One region of the Peribacillus sp. Hz7 genome, then DNA from elsewhere that is predicted to be linked to it. Evidence: riboswitches for the same ligand, from Rfam matches in the RefSeq annotation. Region 1 holds a riboswitch; each other region holds the start of a gene.

Region 1 (4,912 bases):
TTGACGAAAAATAGCATGATCATCTGTTAAATATGGATGCTTCAACAGTAAGTCCCCCTTTGGGCAACATAGTCTATTTTGTTTACGGCTGCATACGAATCGCGCCATCTAAACGAATCGTTTCCCCGTTCAGCATTGGATTCGTTATAATGCTTTCTGCTAATTTCGCATATTCTTCTGGATAACCAAGACGAGATGGGAATGGTACCATTTTTCCTAAAGCAATCATCGCTTCTTCCGGCAGTGCATCAACCATCGGTGTGTGGAATAAGCCTGGAGCAATCGATACGACACGAATGCCATTTGAAGCAAATTCACGGGCAAGGGGCAGCGTCATCCCAGCGACTCCACCTTTTGAAGCACTGTATGCAACTTGTCCAATTTGACCTTCAAAAGCGGCAACTGAAGCGGTGTTAATAATAACCCCTCTTTCTCCTGATTCATTTGCTTCATTTTGAGCCATTTTCTCTGCAGCTAAACGAATCACATTAAACGTGCCAATTAAATTAACAGAAATCACTTTTGAGAACGCTTCCAATTCATGAATCCCTCGACGGCTTAAAACCTTTTTTGCAATAGCAATTCCCGCACAATTGACAACAGTATTAATCTGACCAAATCGCTGAACGGCTTGATCGACAGCTCTTTGAACGTCCTCTTCCTTCGTTACATCGGTTTTCACAAACAAAACGGACTCACCATACTGCTTAGCAAGTTGCGCACCATTCTCTTCAAAAAGATCAAGAATGACGGCCTTTCCGCCATTTTCCACAATATGTTGTACCGTCGCCTTCCCAAGACCAGAAGCTCCACCCGTTACAATGGCAATTGAATCTTGAATGTTCATACGAGCACCCCTCCCCCAAATATTTGAAATATACTTTTATATTAGCATGACTATTTCGAAAATTCATATATTAATACCCTTTTTATGGTTTTTTTTACAAAAAGTTCGTATTATAACAGCTACGATTTGGAGATAAATAGGAATGTTATCATCATGTTTAAAGATCGGAGTATGTATAGCATGAAAATCATGCATTTAACAATAGAACTGATTGCGGGATTTTTTCTGCTTTTTATAATCATCAAATTCGTTGGCAAGAAAATTATTAATCAAATTACACCTTTCACTTTTATTTCCGCTATAGTATTAGGAGAATTACTAGGCAACGCCTTATACGATCATCAAATTGGGATTCTTTATGTTATATACTCCATGGTATTATGGGGAATTTTGCTCTTTATAGTCGAATATCTTGGACAAAAATCTTTATGGTTTCGTGGCCTTTTTGAAGGAAAACCATCTGCTCTTATTAAAAATGGAGTCGTTGATCGAGAAGAGCTAAGGAAAAATCGGATGAATATTAATCAGTTACAAAGCTTACTTCGGCAAAGTGAAACCTTTTCGATTCGAGAAGTGGCCTTTTGTTATTTAGAGGCGAACGGTTCTATTAGCATTTTAAAAAAACCACAGTATCAGAAAACAACATTGCAGGATTTCAATCTTTCAGGGACACCTGTTTACGTTCCTGTTACGCTCATTCGTGATGGAGAAGTACTGTGGGATGAACTAAAAGATTTAGGATTTGATGAACATTGGTTAAAGGTGCAACTCTCATCACAAGATATTTCAGATTATAAAGATGTTTTTATCGCTGAATGGTTGGAGGGAGACGGGATTTTTGTACAGACTTATCAGTTTCAATCCTCACCCTCTAACTAAGGAGGATGCTATGCCGTAGTGTGGCTAACTGGTGTTGTTGGTTCAAAAGAAAGACATTCGCGAACCTCCCTGTATACGCTACATTGATGGAGGTTCGCAATCTTTTTAAAAGCAATAGTTATTCAAAGTCAACAGGATTCCCCTCTTAAACTTTCAACTAATATCATTATAAATATACTTATCTATTTACAAAGTACATAGTTATTGACTTATTTAGAGCGACCTCCCCACTCCCCCTCAAAAATCATTCCATCCAATTGTTGTCGTTTCTCCCAATTATAAATCTCTAGCAAAGGTCGATCCGGATAATTTTCCGTATAACCAACGGAAAGTAAAGCGACTGGATCCACATGATAGGGGATACCTAAAATCGTTCGGACATCGGCTTTTTTATAAAAGCTTACCCAGCCCATCGCTAGTCCTTCTGCATAAGCAGCAAGCCACATGTTTTGGATGGCACAGCTTGTGGACATTAAATCCGTTTCAGGGATTGAGTTTCTTCCTAATACATGGTCACCAGCACTGAATGGGTTGCATGTCACACAAATTGTGACAGGTGCTTCAAGAATTCCAGCAATTTTCAAATCTAAAAAGGTTAACTCGCGATCCGTTCCTTCATAATGAATCGCAAGCGCGCGTCGTTCTTTTTCAACGATGGCAGCTAGTTTTTTCTTTGTTTCGTCATCTTTGATAATGATAAAATTCCATGGCTGCATAAATCCAACTGATGGGCCACTGTGAGCCGCTTCTAATAGTTTATATAATGTTTCATCCGGAATCGGTGTTTGTAAAAAGGTCCGAATATCTCTTCGATTAAAAATCGCTTTATAGACTCCACTTTTTTCTGCTTCACTTAACTTGTTCATACTAATCCCTCCAATTTTTTAGACAATAAAAAAATTCCCAGCCTAAATAGGCTGAGAATTTGCCAAATCTCAGAACATCCAATACTGGCAGGTCTCCTGGCTATGATTCAACGTCAGTCTGTCCCTTCCCGGAAATAAATCCGGTGGCTATGACAGCGACTCCTCAACTACAGTGGCGGGCTCCGCATCGTTTTACCGATTTCCCTATTCTCTTCCACATGGAAGCACCAATATGGCGTTTAGATGATATGTCCAATACTATTGTTATCCGAAACTAAATTACCATGACTCATATAATAAGTCAAGATTTTACTCTTTTGATAGCATTCCTTCAACACTCTCTGATGCTTGCATGTTATAGATTGGCAGAATAAACAAAAGTCCGATAATAAATAGAATCGCAGCTGCTTCAAAAATCATAATAATTGAAAACATTTCTTTTAAAATACCAGCAATACTCATTGTTAATACCATCGCTCCAGAGAAAAGCGGACTTAACGTACCGTTCACTCTTCCAATAAATTCCGATTTTGTGTTTTGTAAAATCATCGTATTAATGCCGACTTGAATACATGGGAGGAAAAATCCGTTCACAAATTCAGCGACAAGAGTTAATGTAAGGTCTGTTGAAAAACCAATCACACTCATCCCAATTGCATTGGCTAACATCCCAATTACTAAAAGCTTTTGCGGAAGAAGAGATTTAGAGAATATAACAGAAGCCGCTCCTCCCAAAATCATTCCGACTCCATTCACCATTAACAGCCATTGTAAATTTTCTTTTGCTAACTCTAATCGTTCTGTTACAAGAAAAACCGCTAAAGGTTGAATAAGTCCGATTGCAAGTCCTGCAGCCATAAAACAAATTCCAAGTAGCTTCAATTCCTTTTTAGCGAGAACATAACGAATGCCGCTTTTCATATCTTCAAGTAAGGTTGTAGCTGTCTGTTCATCCTCTGTTTTATGGTCAGCTGGAATGAATAGAAGCATCACTGCAGAAAGAAGAAAGGCTATTCCTGTAGCAATCATCGACACAACAATTCCAAATTGTTGGAAAATCATCGTACCAAGAACAGGCCCAAGCACCATAAAGACAGCAAAAATCGTTTGGTAAATCGACATCGCTGACTGCAGCAATTCCGGGCTTAAATGCATCTTAAAGAGTTTCATCCCCGACGGCTGAGAAAACTGCGATAAAATCGACGAAATCAATGTAGCAAAAAAGACAATATGCCAAGAACCAAACACTAGTGTGAGCACTACCGCAAAAACCGAAATAGCACTTAATATATCACACCATACCATCGTTCTTTTTGGCCGCCAACGATCAGCAAATGTCCCGCCAATAAAAGAAAAAATAAAAATCGGAGCAAATTCAGCAACAGAGATCATGGAAACAGCAAAAGCATTTCCATTGGTTTTTTCCATAATAAATAACAAAATCGCAAAATTCCTCACCCAAATGCCTATTTGAAGAAACAATGCGGATAGGAAAATCGCTTGAACAAATCGATTTTTCAATAATTGTGACATAACATTCCCCTTTTCTATTAATGATTATGGGAGACAACAAAAAACCTCCCATCCGTTATTTTTGGATAGGAGGTCGTCAAAAACCATAGAAAAAGACATAGTACACCATGTACTACAACTTCGATGATTTTTTTAAAGTACAGACTAATCCCATTCAAAAATAACTTCGTATTATATAACGAATCTATTCTTTAAAACAGGATTAGTTAATCATCGTCCTATGGTCACCCTTTCGATTTAAGATGTACCTATGTTACATTGTTTTTTCTTCTTTTTCAATACATTTTTTCATTAAATTACCAATAAAATTCACACTTCCGGCGTATCCGTTGGCTTTGCATATCCGTCTTTATATTGTTGATCAATTGCCTTTCGTATTTCTTTTACCGTTTTTCCGTTGTTAAAATCAACTACTGCCTGAGCGGCAATTTCTAAACAGACACCACATTTCGTCCCATGATCATCCCAGACAACAGCTCCGCTTTCTCTGTTTTCAAACACAAAGCAGTCGTAATTGTTTTTGTGGTTGGCCGATTCCCCGCATCCACAATAACAAGGGATTTGTTCTAATAGCTTTTGATGTTTAGCAGCAGCTGCATAGATGGTCTGCATATCCTCTGGTTTATCCGCTAGAAATTCAGGCATTTCTCCTATCCCGCTTGTTTCTTCACGAATATCACCTGAATCTGTATGTTCCGTATGAATTGGATGATTATCATGACTTTCTTCTTTACTAGAACAAGCTCCAAGTAATAGGGTAGAACAAATTCCAAATGTTAGCATTGTT
Region 2 (4,912 bases), on a different contig from region 1:
TAAAAAGCCAACGGATTGCAGTTTCTCTGTAATTAAATCTGGTTCAGTCGTCGGGATTTTTAATACGATTTTATGATTCGGCGTATATTCCATCGTTCCTTTTTCACCAACAACTTGTGCTAGTGTCATCATTTGCTGCGGTGTAAATTGCTTATTCGCAACACCCGGGCTAACCGCTAGTTCAAATATGGATTCTATGTTTTGTTGAACGAACGATGAAGTTCTTGGCTTAGCCACACTTTGATCAGATACTCTCGATAAAGCTTCCAACGCTACCTCGTAAGAAGTGCTCGTACTCTTCTTCTCAGGCGCTTTCGTCAGCAACCCAACAGCGGCTTCTCCATAAGAGCCTTGCGTAAGTCCTGTTTCTTGATCCATCGCCCATGGCTCTGCTTCTTTTTTCAAGCGTTGATGCGGTTTTAACGGCTGCTTTTCTGAACCCAATGTATACTTTCTTTGATAGCCGCGAGGCGTAATGATTTTATTGTCATATAAGAATGTCGATGAATTCCCGATTACAACGGTTGTCAGCATTCCAATATCATGATTCAACATTTCTGCTAAATTCGTAATGGTAATCTCCTGACGCTCGCGATACGCGCTTTTCACTAGCCCTACTGGTGTATCTGGCGAACGATATTTCAGTAAAATCCGCTGTGTTTCAACAATTTGTCTTGTTCGACGACCACTGCGCGGATTATAAAGCGCAATAACAAAATCCGCCTGTGCCGCTGCTTCAACTCGTTTCGCAATCAGCTCCCACGGTGTTAAGTGGTCACTCAAACTAATCGTACAAGAGTCATGCATAACAGGTGCCCCAAGTAATGATGCACAGGAATTAATCGCTGAAATCCCAGGAATAATTTCAATTTCAACACCTGTTGCTTCTTTCCATCCCTTTTCAATCAAGACCTCATAAACAAGGCCTGCCATTCCATAAACCCCTGCATCACCGCTTGAAATAACGGCTACTTTCTTGCCGTTTTCCGCTTGTTTTACCGCTTCTTGTGCACGCGATACTTCTTCTGTCATTCCGGTACTAATAATCGCTTGATCGGTTAATAAATCTTGAATCAATTCCACATATGTTTTGTAACCGATGATAAAATCACTTTCTTGAAGTGCTTCCACAGCTCGTGTTGTAATATGTTTAAAATCCCCTGGACCAAATCCAACAACAAATAATTTCCCTTTTTGCTCCATACAAATATCCCCCTTCGTAATCCGTAATCTAGGATTCTACTTTTTTCTTTGAAACTCCTACGATAGCAGCAGATGCTGGATTAGGTGACATTTCTCCGTTCACAAATTGATATACTTTGTGCGTTTCAAGGCTTGGTTCATGCATATCCCGAACAATTTGGCGGCCAATTTCAGGGGAATCAACTCGATACCAATTACCCTCTGGATAGGCAATGACGATACAAGCATCTTTGCATCGTCCATTGCAACGAGTTCTTGTCGTATGAATCTCTTCATCCAATCCTAGTAAACTAATTTCGTCACGAACGGCTTGTGTCACTTCTTCGCCGCCCTTTCTCATACAACTACTTCCATTACAGATCAGCAGATGAGACTTTGTACCTTTCAAATTCCAAGTTGTCATATAGTTCCTCCTATTAGGCAGAAGAGAATAAAAAAACCTTAACTCTCTTGAGTTAAGGTTTTTTAAAAAGCTAAAAAATAAAATGAACTAGCATAAACATGCCGCTCTATATTCAACAGCCTCTACCCTTCCCTCCGAAAAGTATTACTTTTTCACTTAAAAGCAGGTTTCCTGGCTTACGCTTCTCTTTACTCTTGTCCCTTCCCAGTTTGCACCAGTGGTGTTGACAATTTCATCAGCGTTACAGTAGCGGGGGCTGCATCGGATTCTCACCGATTTCCCTATTATCCCTAGCATGACACTTTGGGCACTTTTAAATTTATATTCAATTGTTTAATAACAATATTCTCTCAATTCGTAAAACTGTACCTATCATATACCATCTTTTTAAAATTTTAAATAGATAATTACAACTTACGTATAAATCTAACCTGTATAGGGGAAATAATCCAGCAAGGATTTTCCGCTTATTGTTCCATTTTTTCTAAAAAAATCAATATTTTTCTATATTTTACTTATGAAATACAATCATAAAAAATTTTTTTCTAGAAGAAGCGATTTTCTCATGGTACACTATGCTAGAAATCTTAAAATTTTATAAACTTTACGGTGCTAAATTTTGATATTTGGCTTAAAAGGGAAGTCGGTGTAAGTCCGGCGCGGTCCCGCCACTGTAATGGGGAGCATCATTACTCACGTAAGAACCACTGTCTACTCTAAGATGGGAAGGTTGTAATGATGTCATGATCCAGAGCCAGGAGACCTGCCATAAAGGGGAAAACTGTTTCAACCTACGAGGATGGGGATACGGATATATAGCTAGTGAGTGTTTTTTACTCACAGTCCTGCTACTATTCAGTTATGCACTTCTTTCAAGGATGAAAGAAGTGCTTTTTTGTTTTGTACATAATTTTACAAAGCTCAGACACACTCTCACGTTCTTCGCGGATAACAAATGAGGAGGTGATGGCAGCGGCAAAAAAGTACGTAAAACGCTGCCGATTGTTTTTCTAAAATAACAAAGATTAAAAAGGAGACATGTATGAAAACATTGAATTGGAAAGTTCTTTATTTTATCGCATTATTGCTTTTCGTTCCTAATAAAGCCTCCGCTATGCATATTATGGAGGGATTCCTCCCTATTGAATGGGCGATCTTCTGGTGGGCGGTTACCCTCCCATTTTTAATTCTTGGTTTCCGTTCTATTCGTAAAAGCATCAAAGAAAACCCTGAAACAAAAATGATGCTTGGTTTGTCAGGGGCTTTTGCCTTTGTTCTATCCGCACTGAAAATTCCATCCGTTACCGGAAGCTGTTCTCACCCTACTGGAGTTGGCTTAGGTACGGTGCTGTTTGGACCATTTGCAATGAGTATCGTCGGATCAATCGTCTTATTATTTCAAGCTTTATTACTTGCTCATGGAGGATTAACAACGCTTGGAGCGAACGCTTTTTCCATGGCCGTTGTTGGACCGATTATCGCCTATCTTGTATATAAAGGCGCAACAAAAGCTGGCTGGTCTTTTTCCGTGGCTGTTTTCTTAGCAGCAGCACTTGGCGATTTAGGAACATACGTCATGACGTCTGTTCAACTTGCTTTAGCATTCCCTTCTGAAGTTGGCGGTTTCATGGCTTCTTTCACTAAATTCGCTGGAATCTTTGCGTTAACACAAATTCCATTAGCAATCAGTGAAGGTCTATTAACTGTTATTGTTATGAACTTCTTAAAAAAATATAATGTAAGCGAATTGAAAGCACTGCGCGTTCTAACGAAGGAGGCCCGTTAAGATGAAAAAAAATCTATTACTGCTCGGATTAGTAGTCATCCTAGCGATTTTCCCTCTGTTTATTCAAAAAGGAGCTGAGTTTGGCGGAGCTGATGGCGAAGCAGAAGAAGCCATTGGCGAAATCAATTCAAGCTATGAACCTTGGTTCTCTAACATCTGGGAGCCGCCAAGCGGGGAAATTGAAAGCTTATTATTCGTTCTTCAAGCAGCAATTGGAGCTGGATTCATCGGCTACTTTATAGGGTATGCAAGAGGAAAACATAAATCAAAAAAAGAAGAAAGTCCATCTAAACATGTTGTTAATCGATAAATATGCCTATTTCAATCGTCTAAAGCATATTCACCCAGTAGAGAAGATGACATTCGCGCTATTCCTTCTCCTGTTTGCTTTAACTGTAAAAGACACGATTGTTTCACTCATCACCTTCACTGTGATGAGTGCTTTTATCATTTTTGGGGCAAAAATCCCGCTTCGTTATTATATTAAATTGCTGCTTCTTCCAGGGTTCTTCCTTTTATCAGGAATATTAACAATTGTCATTTCCTTTGCTAGTATCGAAACTACAACGCCTCATGTACTATGGTCTGTAGAATTTGGCTACTGGAAATTATTCATAACGGAAAATAATATTAAAATAGCAACAAAGCTCATTCTTGTTGTATTGAGCAGTATAAGCTGTTTATACTTTTTGACGCTAACAACACCCGTTAATGCGATTCTTCAAGTGCTGCGTAAACTGAAGATACCGCAATTACTCATTGAAATAATAGAAATTACGTATCGCTTTATTTTCGTGTTTTTAGAAACGGCCATACATATTTATCAAGCCCAAAATTCTAGACTTGGCTATATGACAACGAAAAAATGGCTGCATTCGATTGGGTTGTTAATTTCTTCTTTGTTTATTCACGTCTTTAAACGAGCGAAAGAGCTGACAATCGCAATGGATTCACGTGGATACACAGAGGACATTATGTATATAGACGACAACTATCAGTACTCAGCTGTAAATTGGCTAATTATTACGACCCTTATCGCTAGTATCGTGGCGGTCTATCTATTATTTGGAGGGACTTTATAATGGACGAGCTTTTTTTCAAAATCGACCAGCTCACCCATCGCTATGTCGATGGCACAACAGCGTTAAAAAATCTTTCTCTCACCATTAAAAAAGGGAAGAAAATTGCTCTATTAGGGAACAACGGAGCCGGTAAATCCACCTTATTTCAGCATTTAAACGGAATCTTACAGCCCACAACAGGTTCTATTTTATTTAAGGGAGAACAGGTGCGGTATAATCGAAAGTTCTTGATGACATTAAGAAAGCAAGTAGGTATTGTGTTCCAGGACCCTGATTCACAGCTGTTTTCCGGCAATGTACGACAAGATATTTCCTTTGGACCAATGAATTTAGGCTGGTCACAGGAAAAAGTACACAAGCAAGTAGAATGGGCAATGGAGCAAACAGAGGTGACCGCTCTGCAAGATCGCCCCATTCATTTTTTAAGCTTAGGACAAA
Region 3 (4,912 bases), on a different contig from region 1:
CCCAATACTGTTCGTTTCTTTCGAATACAGCAAACTCATTTTTCTTATATTCGCTCAATACCCATGGACCAGTGCCAATCGGCGACTTGAGTCCGTCCTTAAATGTATTTTGACTGTCAGGAAAAGCAGCTTCGCCCACAAATCTCAAAGGTCTGACATAAGTTAGTTCTTGAAGAGTTGGATAATACGAGTTATGTAAAGTAAGTTTAAATGTATATTCATCGACTACTTCTGTACTTTTAATTTGATTAATTAATTCCACCCATTCATGTTGTTTACGATTATCTAAAACCGTATCAAAGTTTTTCTTAACGATTTCAGCATTAAATGGCGAACCATCAGAAAATTGAACATCTTTTCTCAAATGGAATACATATTCTTTTCCATCTTTCGATATATCCCAGCTCTCTGCTAACCAAGGCTGAATTTCTCCACCTTCACCGTAATAAACAAGAGGTTCGTATACCATAGCCTGGGAAAAAAATTCATTTGGAAAATACGTGTGTGGATTTAAGTCACCGATATCTCCAGGCCAAGAAAAAGTAACAACTTTTGTTTTTTCTTTATCTGATGCATTTTCTTGATCTTTTGTTGTGTTGCTGCAACCAGCAACAAAGATTGTGAACATTACTAGTAGTCCAACAAATGAACGGAATAAATTAGACCTTTTTAAAAACATATTTTCTCACCTTCAATTACAAATTTTAATTATTCGATAAAATATAAACTACAAAAAAAGCATTCCCAACCAGAATTTATCAGGTCAGAAATGCCTATCGTTTAAGAACAAATTCGTCTTCATAGCACTCTAATACCTCCCCCATCTCCCGTAGGTTTAACAGCATTTCTAGAACGGGCAGGTCTTCTGACTTAGGTTCATCATCTCTATGCGCCTTCCCGGATATTATCCAGTGGCTCTTATACATAGGACTCCCCCTTACAGCGGCGGGACCGTGCCGGATTTTGCACCGGCTTCCCATTTAAGTATTCGCAATTAAACGAATACACCCATTCCAATACCATATGAAATTTTTCTTTATCTTCATAATGAAATATAAAGCTTATCTATCTTGAAAATGATTAAGTGAAAATCATTTGTAAACTATTATATTTTATTAGTTTCAACCTTAAGTAATTTTTGATAAATTCAGCCACTAACCCTATCTATAAACGAAATACAGTAAATAAGAAAGAAATTACACATGTTCTCTCAAAATGGAAATATTCACTTCATGGAAATGAAATCAAAAAAAGTTTACCTATCACAAATTATATTCGTTATTGCAAATTTTTGCTATATCAAATTATGATTCTGATGTTTTTCAGAATGAAACATTAACTATGATTTAGTTAATTCTATTGTGCTTCGATGCTCTTTAATAGAACCTTGAATAGTAAGATGAAGTTTTTTTATCAAATTCAAAATATCTTTGTACTTTTAGAAGAATAAAATCGCTTTGTTGAGTTTGAAATAAAGAATACATATTCTCTTTCTCTGGTAAAGGATATGTAATGAAGACTTGCATCTTCTCGCTGTTTAACAAGATTACGCACAAAATAACTAGTAAAAAACTTTTGATCACCCTAGATATTTTAGTCGTTTTTTTCAGAAGTAATGTCTAGACCGCCAAGCTATAGCACGGCAGGTAATAATAGTGTACAAAATAGAGTAGCGGAAATATTGGTGTTAAAGGAACAACTAGAAAAACTTGACACATATGTGAAGTGTGGTATAGTACTCCATAATCGAATACTATGTAATGCTGGTGCCAGATTGTTTAATCTGGCTTAAAAGGGAAACCGGTGAAAGTCCGGTACTGTCCCGCAACTGTAAATGGGAGCTACCTACAAAAAACCACTGTCGAAGGATGGGAAGGTGTAGTTTAGTGATGATCATAAGTCAGGAGACCTGCCAGTGATTTACAACATCGAAAAAACCTACGGAGGATAGGGAGATGTTAGAACGCTTGCATGACTTGTACAAATATGTACTTTTACATAGAATCGTTTTCACAGCTACTACCTTGTGTAGGAGCTGTTTTTTTATTGTATGGGGATGTGGAAAAATAGAGAGGAGAATCAATAATAGTGAAACAAAAAATTAAACAAGAGAAACTATACAAGTGTGCAAGTAGCAGGGGAAATAAGTGAGGAGCAGCCGTTGAATATAAAACCTATAAGTTTCAAAATGATCCAGCTCTATTTGCTATCGATGCTATTCTTTACAGCCAATTCCGTATTGACTGTAATTTTCCCTCTACAGGCAGAGCATTATGGCTTTAAGACCTCTGAAATTGGAATCATGATGGGGCTTTACATGTTTGTTTGTATGTTCTTACGCCCATTTGCTGGACAAATGATTGCTAAATACGGCGTTAAAAAAGTAATGTGGACATTACTCATTGTTCATGCACTAGCACTACTATTGTATGTTTGGTTAGAAGTGGATAGCTTGTACGCTGTTCGATCACTTCAAGGTGTAGTCACAGCCTTCTTCTCTATGTCGATGCAAATCGGGATTGCAGATATTTTACGAGATAAGGATCGTGGACAAGGGATGGCCATGTATTCACTTTCTACGGTGTTACCAGGATTGTACGGACCTGCACTAGCCCTGTATTTATGGGCGGATATGCAAGCCATTTATGTATTGGTCATCACTCTTGCACTGCTACCACTACTCCTACAATTTAGAACACCATTTGAAGAAACGAAAGCAGCGTCCAAGCCCGTTTCTCTTAAACTCGTAAAAGAAAGTTTTTTAAGCGCTCCAAATAAACAGAGCTTAATACAAGCATCAACTGTTATGCTCACTGGTGCATTCGTCTTTGGTGCGCTTAATACATTCTTACCGCTCTATTTAGTCACAGAAGAAATTGGAACCCCTGTTGCGTACTTGCTATTGCAATCGATGATCGTTGTCGCAAGTAGGTATCTCTTCAGGAAATATATTCCTTCTGATGGCAAGTGGCATACAAATTTTATACTTATCGTATTGAGTACTTCAATCATTGGCACATCCTTGTTATTGTTTGTTACTCAAGTGCCTTGGCTCTTATATGTTTCTGCTATTTTCAATGGATTAGTTTCTGCTATGTTATATCCAACATTGACCACTTATTTATCCTTTGCTATCCCAGAAAAATCGAAGTATGTATTACTCGGTGTTTTCCTCGCCTCTTATGATTTAGGTTTTGCACTAGGTGGCTTTATCATGGGATGGGTTATCCAGTGGTTCTCATATGAAGGACTCTTTATCGTATGCACAGTATTAATCGCTTTAATAATGCTTGTGCTCTTTATACAGAAACCGAAAGAATTATACAAACAGTTGTAACTTTGAAATAAAGTTTGATTAAAAATACTTCACAAACCCATATTTTGCGATAAATACAAAGAACCCATTTTAAACAAGTAGATCAAAATGGGTTCTACAGTTTTGACTGTTTACTTATCTTACAAATCAATTATAAAGGAGAAGTTGATATGAAACGCAATAAACGAAAAAAAGGACTAACCCTATTCTTTTTCATGATGCTAGCACTATCGATTTTTTTCGCTGGATGCTCAAATGATAACGAGAACAGCAAGGAAAAAGAAGAAGATAATATGCTCACAACTTCATGGCCACGCGACGTTGGAGAAATGAATCCGCACATTTACAATCCATCACAAATGTTCGCACAAACAATGGTGTATGAGCCCCTTATTAGCTACGGAGAAAACGGTGAATTGGTTCCTAAATTAGCAGAAAGTTGGGATATTTCTGAAGATGGTAAAAAATATACATTCCATATTCGTAAGAACGTCCAATTTTCAGATGGCTCTAATTTAGATGCAGCTATTATTAAACGCAACTTTGATTCATTACTAAAAAATATGAATGCAACAGGCGGACATACGTGGTTAGGCGTTATGACAAAGATTGATGAGTTCACAGTAGTGAACGAACACACGCTTGAAATGACATTAACAGAACCTTACTATGCAGCACTTCAAGAGCTGGCAGTTGCACGTCCTGTTCGTATTTTAGGTGCAGCTGGATTCCCAAAAGGTGACGACACATCAAAAGGTGTCAAAGAAGCTATTGGTACAGGCCCGTGGATTTTAGAAGAATATAAAGTCGATGAATATGCGATTTATAAACGCAACGACAATTACTGGGGTGAAGTACCAAACGTTGAAAAAATCAAAGTCAAAATCATTCCTGATGCTGAAACAAACGTATTGGCACTTGAAAAAGGTGAGCTTGATTTAATAGTTGGTGAAGGTGTCATGAGTATCGATACATTTAAGGAGTTAGAAGCTTCTGGTGAGTACGAAACGCAAGTATCTGCCCCCTATGCAACACGACAATTAATCATGAATACAACACGCGATACATTATCGGATATTCGCGTTCGTGAAGCGCTACATATGAGCTTTGATAAAGCAACTATGGTAGAAAGCGTAACATCTGGCTTAGAAGAAAAAGCAGACAATATTTTATCAACAAACTTCCCATATACAGCAGATATTGAACCTCAAGTTGTCGTATATGATCAAGAAAAAGCCGCGAAATTATTAGACGAGGCTGGCTGGACTTTAAGGGATGGGGCAACTGTTCGTGAAAAAGATGGCAAACCTCTTGAAATCGAATTAATGTACGATGCAGCGGAAACGTTGCAAAAAACAATTGCGGAAACATTGCAATCTGAATGGGCAGCAGTTGGTGTGAAGCTAAATATCGTATCAGAGGAATTACCAATGCAAGTTAAGCGCTTAAAAGCAAACGACTTTGATATCAACCTATTCAGCAACTACGGTTCACCTTATGACCCACATACGTTCGTGAACATTGTGGCAAATGATGGCTTCGGCTTTAATGTTGCGATTGCGTCTTATGAAAAAAAGGATGAATTGACACAACAAA
Region 4 (4,912 bases), on a different contig from region 1:
GAAGTTGCTCTTTTCGGAAATCACAAAGGACTTTGTTTAACACCATTTCAGCAAGTTCAGAGTCCATAATGTTTACCTCATTAATTGTTGGTGTGCTAAGCAAATTCTTTTTCATTGAAAATCAACTCCTTGACCTTTTTTTTATTATAACAATAGTTTTCAGAAAATTCAAATACTTTTATCAGCAGTTTTATGTTATTTATATCCGGTTGATTTATCTTATTTCTTAGGTTGATTAGGAAGGTTATTATAAAATTGATGAAACAAACATGTGAGGTAAGAGTTTAGATTAAATTGGTTTTTATCAATGAAATTAGACAACATTAATTGGCTTTCTCTTGACATCATTTTGCCTCCTTTAACATAACTTCCTTATCTATATCATTACCAAACTATCAATTTTTTATACACCTATAAATAAAAAATCTGCTTTAAACTCAGAGGGAATCATTTCGTACAGGTATTATGGGGAGTAGTTTGATTCAACGAGGGGACTAGGATGAGTGTAATGTTTATTAATATGAAAAAGCATAAAGAAAAATATCATTCTCTTTATGCTTTTTGACAGTATTTACTTTTTAAAGTTTTCTGGATAAAATCCTTTTGCTAAAATTTCAATGGCTTGTGCTGCGCGTATGCCTTCAGATGCTGCTGAAAGTGGTAAAATGACAAAATGTTCATTTTGAACCGCTGGTGTTTCTTTTAAGGCTGGATCCTGTTTTAAAAATTCAATTTTACTTTCTGCACTAGTGTCACCATAATCGATAACGACAATGACTTCTGGATCACGCGCTACTGCATCTTCTTTAGATACAGTTACCCAACCATCTTTTATATCGGAGAAGATATTATGGCCGCCTGCAAGCTTCGTAATCTCATTCATAAAGTTTTGGCCCGCTGTAAAAATTTCTTTTTCACCACTATCGTAAATAAGGACGTTTACTCTCTCATCAACCTCTGGTAAGTTAGCTTGTACTTTCTCTACATCGGCTTTCATTTGGGCTATAAGTTCATCCCCGCGCTCCTCAACACGGAAGATCTTCGCGATATTTTGAATATCTTCAAAAATATCCTCAAGTGTTGGGCTTGTCATATCTGACGATTTATGGAGATATGTATGGATCCCTAATTCCTTCAATTCTTCTTGTGTACCAATTCCTTTTTCAGAGAAACCACTTGTCCATCCTGCATATACAAAATCTGCTTCTGCATCAATAACCTGTTCTTTTGTTGGGTATTCTTTCGCCAACACGGGTACTTGATCATAGTCCTCTTGGAGAGAAGGCAAAATTTTATCATCTAAATAAGCTGTACCAACCATTGAGTCTTCTAAACCTAATGCTAGCATGATTTCTGTCACATGTTGGTTTAAGCTAATGGCGCGTTTAGGTGCTTCTGTGTAAACAGTTGTAATATCATTATTAACAATCGTGACTTCATTTTCTGTATCCTCTTTTACATTACTGCTTTGTTCTGTCGAGCTGCCACACGCAGTTAAAACGATTAGTAGTATAGCAGAAAGACATATGTTCAAAAATTTGTTGTATGTTTTCATCATTTTTCTCCCTTGATTTAGATTATTATAGACGAAGTTTCCTTCGGAGCTGCCTTGAGAAATTGTTCAGATATATAGGTTAGATGCGGCTTGCCCGTAAGTGGATGTTGTTGAACCTCGGCGTATACACCAAATACATCACGCAGTAACTCGGGTGTGAGTACTTCTTCTGGTGTTCCATAACGAACGATACGCCCATGTTGCAATACATAGATTTGGTCGCAATACATGGCAGCTATATTTAAATCATGCAAAGCAGCGATAACAGTCAACTGTAAAGTTTGAATTAAGTCCATCAGCTGTAACTGGTGCTGAATATCTAAATGATTCGTCGGTTCATCCAGAATCAGTATATTCGCTTGCTGAGCGAGGGCGCGGGCCACCATGACACGTTTTTTCTCACCTCCTGAAAGGGAACTAAAGTTGCGTGTTTCCAAATGAGCAATACCTGTTTGGGATAGGGCCTCTTTTACAATTTGAATATCTTTTTGGTGATCGATTTCAAACAACTTTTTATGAGGGGTTCGTCCCATACTGACTAAATCACGCACTTGAAAATCAAAAACGATAGGGGTTTCCTGCCCAACAACGGCTAAACTTTTAGCAATGATTTTACTTGATTGCTTGAAAATATCTTTTTCATTTAATAAGACCGTGCCGCTTTCTGGTTTTAATAGACGGTACAAATTTTTAAGCAGGGTCGATTTTCCGCTGCCATTAGGACCGATTAAGCCCACAAATTGCTGCTCCTTCACTTGAATGCTCACTTCATGCAAGATTTGCTTATCATGAATGGAGTATGATAGATGGTTGGCTTGTAATGTCATATCTTTTAATCTCCTTCCCCGAAAGAATAATTGTTACGGCGCAGTAACCAAATGAAGAATGGTCCTCCACAAATAGCTGTAATAATTCCAATTGGCATTTCTTCTGGAGCAATTAGAATTCGTGCAAGTGCATCTGCCCATACTAAAAAAATACTTCCCAACAATGCGCTAATCGGAATGACGTATTTATAGTTGGAACCAACGATTAAACGTACGATATGCGGAATAATTAAACCGACAAACCCAATCGAACCACTAACAGCGACGAGTACACCTGTTAGTAGAGATACTAATAGAATCAGTTGCATTCGGAACCGCTGCAGGTTAACTCCTAACGTTACTGCGGACTCTTCTCCAAGCAGTAATAAATTTAACTGGCGATAATGGAGCCAAAGCAATATGAATACACATATAAAAGTAATCGTAGGGATGAGTAAATAGCTCCATTTGGCACCTGCTAAGCTCCCCATCATCCAATACATGACGGCTTTAATGCCGCCTTCTCGTGTCGACATCATTAAAATAAAATTTGAAATAGCGGACAGTATAAGGGACACAGCAATTCCTGCTAGTAAAAGTCGAATAATAGAAATTCGTCCGCCGACACGGGACAAGAAAAAAACAAATAATACGGAAATAAAAGCACCTATAAAAGCGGCTGCAGAAAGGGCGTAAATTCCCAAAAATGAAAAGGCGCCTAAAATTAAGACAGCAGTCGCACCAACTGTCGCCCCAGATGAAACTCCTAAAATATATGGGTCCGCAATGGAATTACGCACGAGTGCTTGGATGGCAGCCCCTGCAATGGCCAATCCTGCACCAACAATAGCAGCAAGGAGCACACGTGGTACACGAATTTGCCAAATAATAATTTCTTGTGAGCGACTCCAATCTGTCTCTATCAGATTTTGTAAAAGTGGTATTTTAGAAAGAATAACTTTCCACACATACACCGGTGTAACAGAAACGGATCCAATCATAATGGACAGGGTGATAGAAATACCTAAAATTAGAAGTAGAATGATGGAAAAGAGGATAAATTTTTTGTTAGAGAATGGTGTTTGATTAGTCATGGTTTAGTAACTCCTATTAAAAAATAGTGAGTATGAAGCAATAAAAAAAGGGTACTCTACGCAAAAGATTTGCATAGAAATACCCTAGATTTAACAAAATGATCAACAAAAGACAGAAATATGCCTTGTTTATTGTCCGTAATTGCTTACATCCTCGTGGGCATTACAGGTGAAAACTAAGTGGCAGGTCTCCTGGCTTCGAATCATCGTCACTATGACAGCCTTCCCATTTTAAAACAGTGGCATATCGTCATAGAACTCCTCGTTACAGTTGCGGGACAGCGTCGGACTTACACCGACTTCCCTTTTAAGTGATATCTTCTAAGAGAAATCACACCATTAGTATCTAAAATTTGAAATTAATGAGAATTTTAACATAGATATTTATAGTAGTCTAATATTATTTACATTACGCTGATTTTCAAGTTTATAGAGATAACTCATTAGAAATCACGGATTTTTTAGTCTTTTTTGATGTTTCTTGAACAATAATGACAGCCGCAATCACTAGAAATATCCCGAAGTATTGCCATACATTCAATTTTTCGTGGAAAATTAAAAAACCTACTAGAGATGCAACGACCGGTTCAATTGTAGCGATTATAGATGCTTGGCTTGATTCTATTGTGTTTAATCCTTTTGTATAAAAAATGAAGGGCAGCATAGTTGAGAGAAAGCCAAGACCTATTATGTACAGCCATACTTTTATATCTGAAAATAAAGGAACCACGAGCCACAATCCACTAAAAGGGGTTACTGCAATAGCTGCGAACAAAAACGTATAGGCAGTAACGGTTAAAGAGTTATATTTTCTGAGCGCAAATTTCCCGAATATACTGTATAGGGCATAAAAAAGACCTGAACCAAGTCCGAGAATGAGTCCATATAGTGAGATGGATTCATTCGTATTTGGGAGGATGCCAATAACAAATGAGCAACCGATAAAAGTTATAAGTAAGGCTAAAACTTTTCTTGTCGTTAGTAATTCTTTAAAAATGAATCTTGAAAAAATAGTGACAAAGGCAGGTGCTGTGTAAAGAAGAATGGTCGCAACTGAAATAGATGTTTCTTTAATCGCGCTAAACACACACCAATTAAACAGGACAAAACTAAAAATGCCGGTTCCGATAAAATATTTACTATCAGCTATTTTGATTTTTAAAAGTTGGCGATTCTTAAAAGTGATATAAAGTACTAAAAATAAAGTTGCGGATAAGGCGCGAATTGTAACAACCTGTATCGGCGAAAAGCCCATTTCATAAAGAGAGGTTACAAATAGACCGATAATTCCCCATAACGAGGCCCCTGCACCAATCAATAGCAATGCTAGTTTGTTATCCACTGGGCCTTTTCCTCCTTTCAGTTAGACATACTATATACTAACAAACGTTAGATATATTGGATACAAGGTGAGGGCTTTTGTGTTCAGTTACCTAGAAGAAATTAACATTTATTGA

The links. Region 1 has a riboswitch for cobalamin ahead of bluB (5,6-dimethylbenzimidazole synthase). Riboswitches for the same ligand answer to the same signal wherever they lie in the genome.
Region 2: another riboswitch for cobalamin. It lies ahead of ACE199_RS12690 ((2Fe-2S) ferredoxin domain-containing protein); the one in region 1 lies ahead of bluB (5,6-dimethylbenzimidazole synthase).
Region 3: another riboswitch for cobalamin. It lies ahead of cntE (staphylopine family metallophore export MFS transporter CntE); the one in region 1 lies ahead of bluB (5,6-dimethylbenzimidazole synthase).
Region 4: another riboswitch for cobalamin. It lies ahead of ACE199_RS23060 (FecCD family ABC transporter permease); the one in region 1 lies ahead of bluB (5,6-dimethylbenzimidazole synthase).

Annotation. Positions count from the first base shown of each region.
Region 1 covers NZ_JBHHJV010000011.1:53,257-58,168, forward strand. Annotated here, with positions in the region: gene ACE199_RS15155 (acyl-CoA dehydrogenase family protein) at 1-45, opposite strand, end outside; gene ACE199_RS15160 (3-hydroxyacyl-CoA dehydrogenase) at 83-847, opposite strand; gene ACE199_RS15165 (DUF421 domain-containing protein) at 1,028-1,726, shown strand; gene bluB (5,6-dimethylbenzimidazole synthase) at 1,936-2,592, opposite strand; cobalamin riboswitch at 2,662-2,839, opposite strand; gene ACE199_RS15175 (MFS transporter) at 2,902-4,125, opposite strand; gene ACE199_RS15180 (PCYCGC motif-containing (lipo)protein) at 4,435-4,912, opposite strand, start outside.
Region 2 covers NZ_JBHHJV010000008.1:53,670-58,581, reverse strand. Annotated here, with positions in the region: gene cobJ (precorrin-3B C(17)-methyltransferase) at 1-1,203, opposite strand, end outside; gene ACE199_RS12690 ((2Fe-2S) ferredoxin domain-containing protein) at 1,232-1,606, opposite strand; cobalamin riboswitch at 1,751-1,936, opposite strand; cobalamin riboswitch at 2,197-2,391, shown strand; gene ACE199_RS12685 (energy-coupling factor ABC transporter permease) at 2,649-3,392, shown strand; gene ACE199_RS12680 (energy-coupling factor ABC transporter substrate-binding protein) at 3,394-3,702, shown strand; gene cbiQ (cobalt ECF transporter T component CbiQ) at 3,686-4,474, shown strand; gene ACE199_RS12670 (energy-coupling factor ABC transporter ATP-binding protein) at 4,474-4,912, shown strand, end outside.
Region 3 covers NZ_JBHHJV010000006.1:44,902-49,813, reverse strand. Annotated here, with positions in the region: gene nikA (nickel ABC transporter substrate-binding protein) at 1-679, opposite strand, end outside; cobalamin riboswitch at 839-1,027, opposite strand; cobalamin riboswitch at 1,750-1,931, shown strand; gene cntE (staphylopine family metallophore export MFS transporter CntE) at 2,162-3,337, shown strand; gene nikA (nickel ABC transporter substrate-binding protein) at 3,487-4,912, shown strand, end outside.
Region 4 covers NZ_JBHHJV010000043.1:4,850-9,761, forward strand. Annotated here, with positions in the region: gene ACE199_RS23045 (IDEAL domain-containing protein) at 1-115, opposite strand, end outside; gene ACE199_RS23050 (ABC transporter substrate-binding protein) at 572-1,555, opposite strand; gene ACE199_RS23055 (heme ABC transporter ATP-binding protein) at 1,573-2,382, opposite strand; gene ACE199_RS23060 (FecCD family ABC transporter permease) at 2,388-3,455, opposite strand; cobalamin riboswitch at 3,621-3,811, opposite strand; gene ACE199_RS23065 (DMT family transporter) at 3,883-4,797, opposite strand.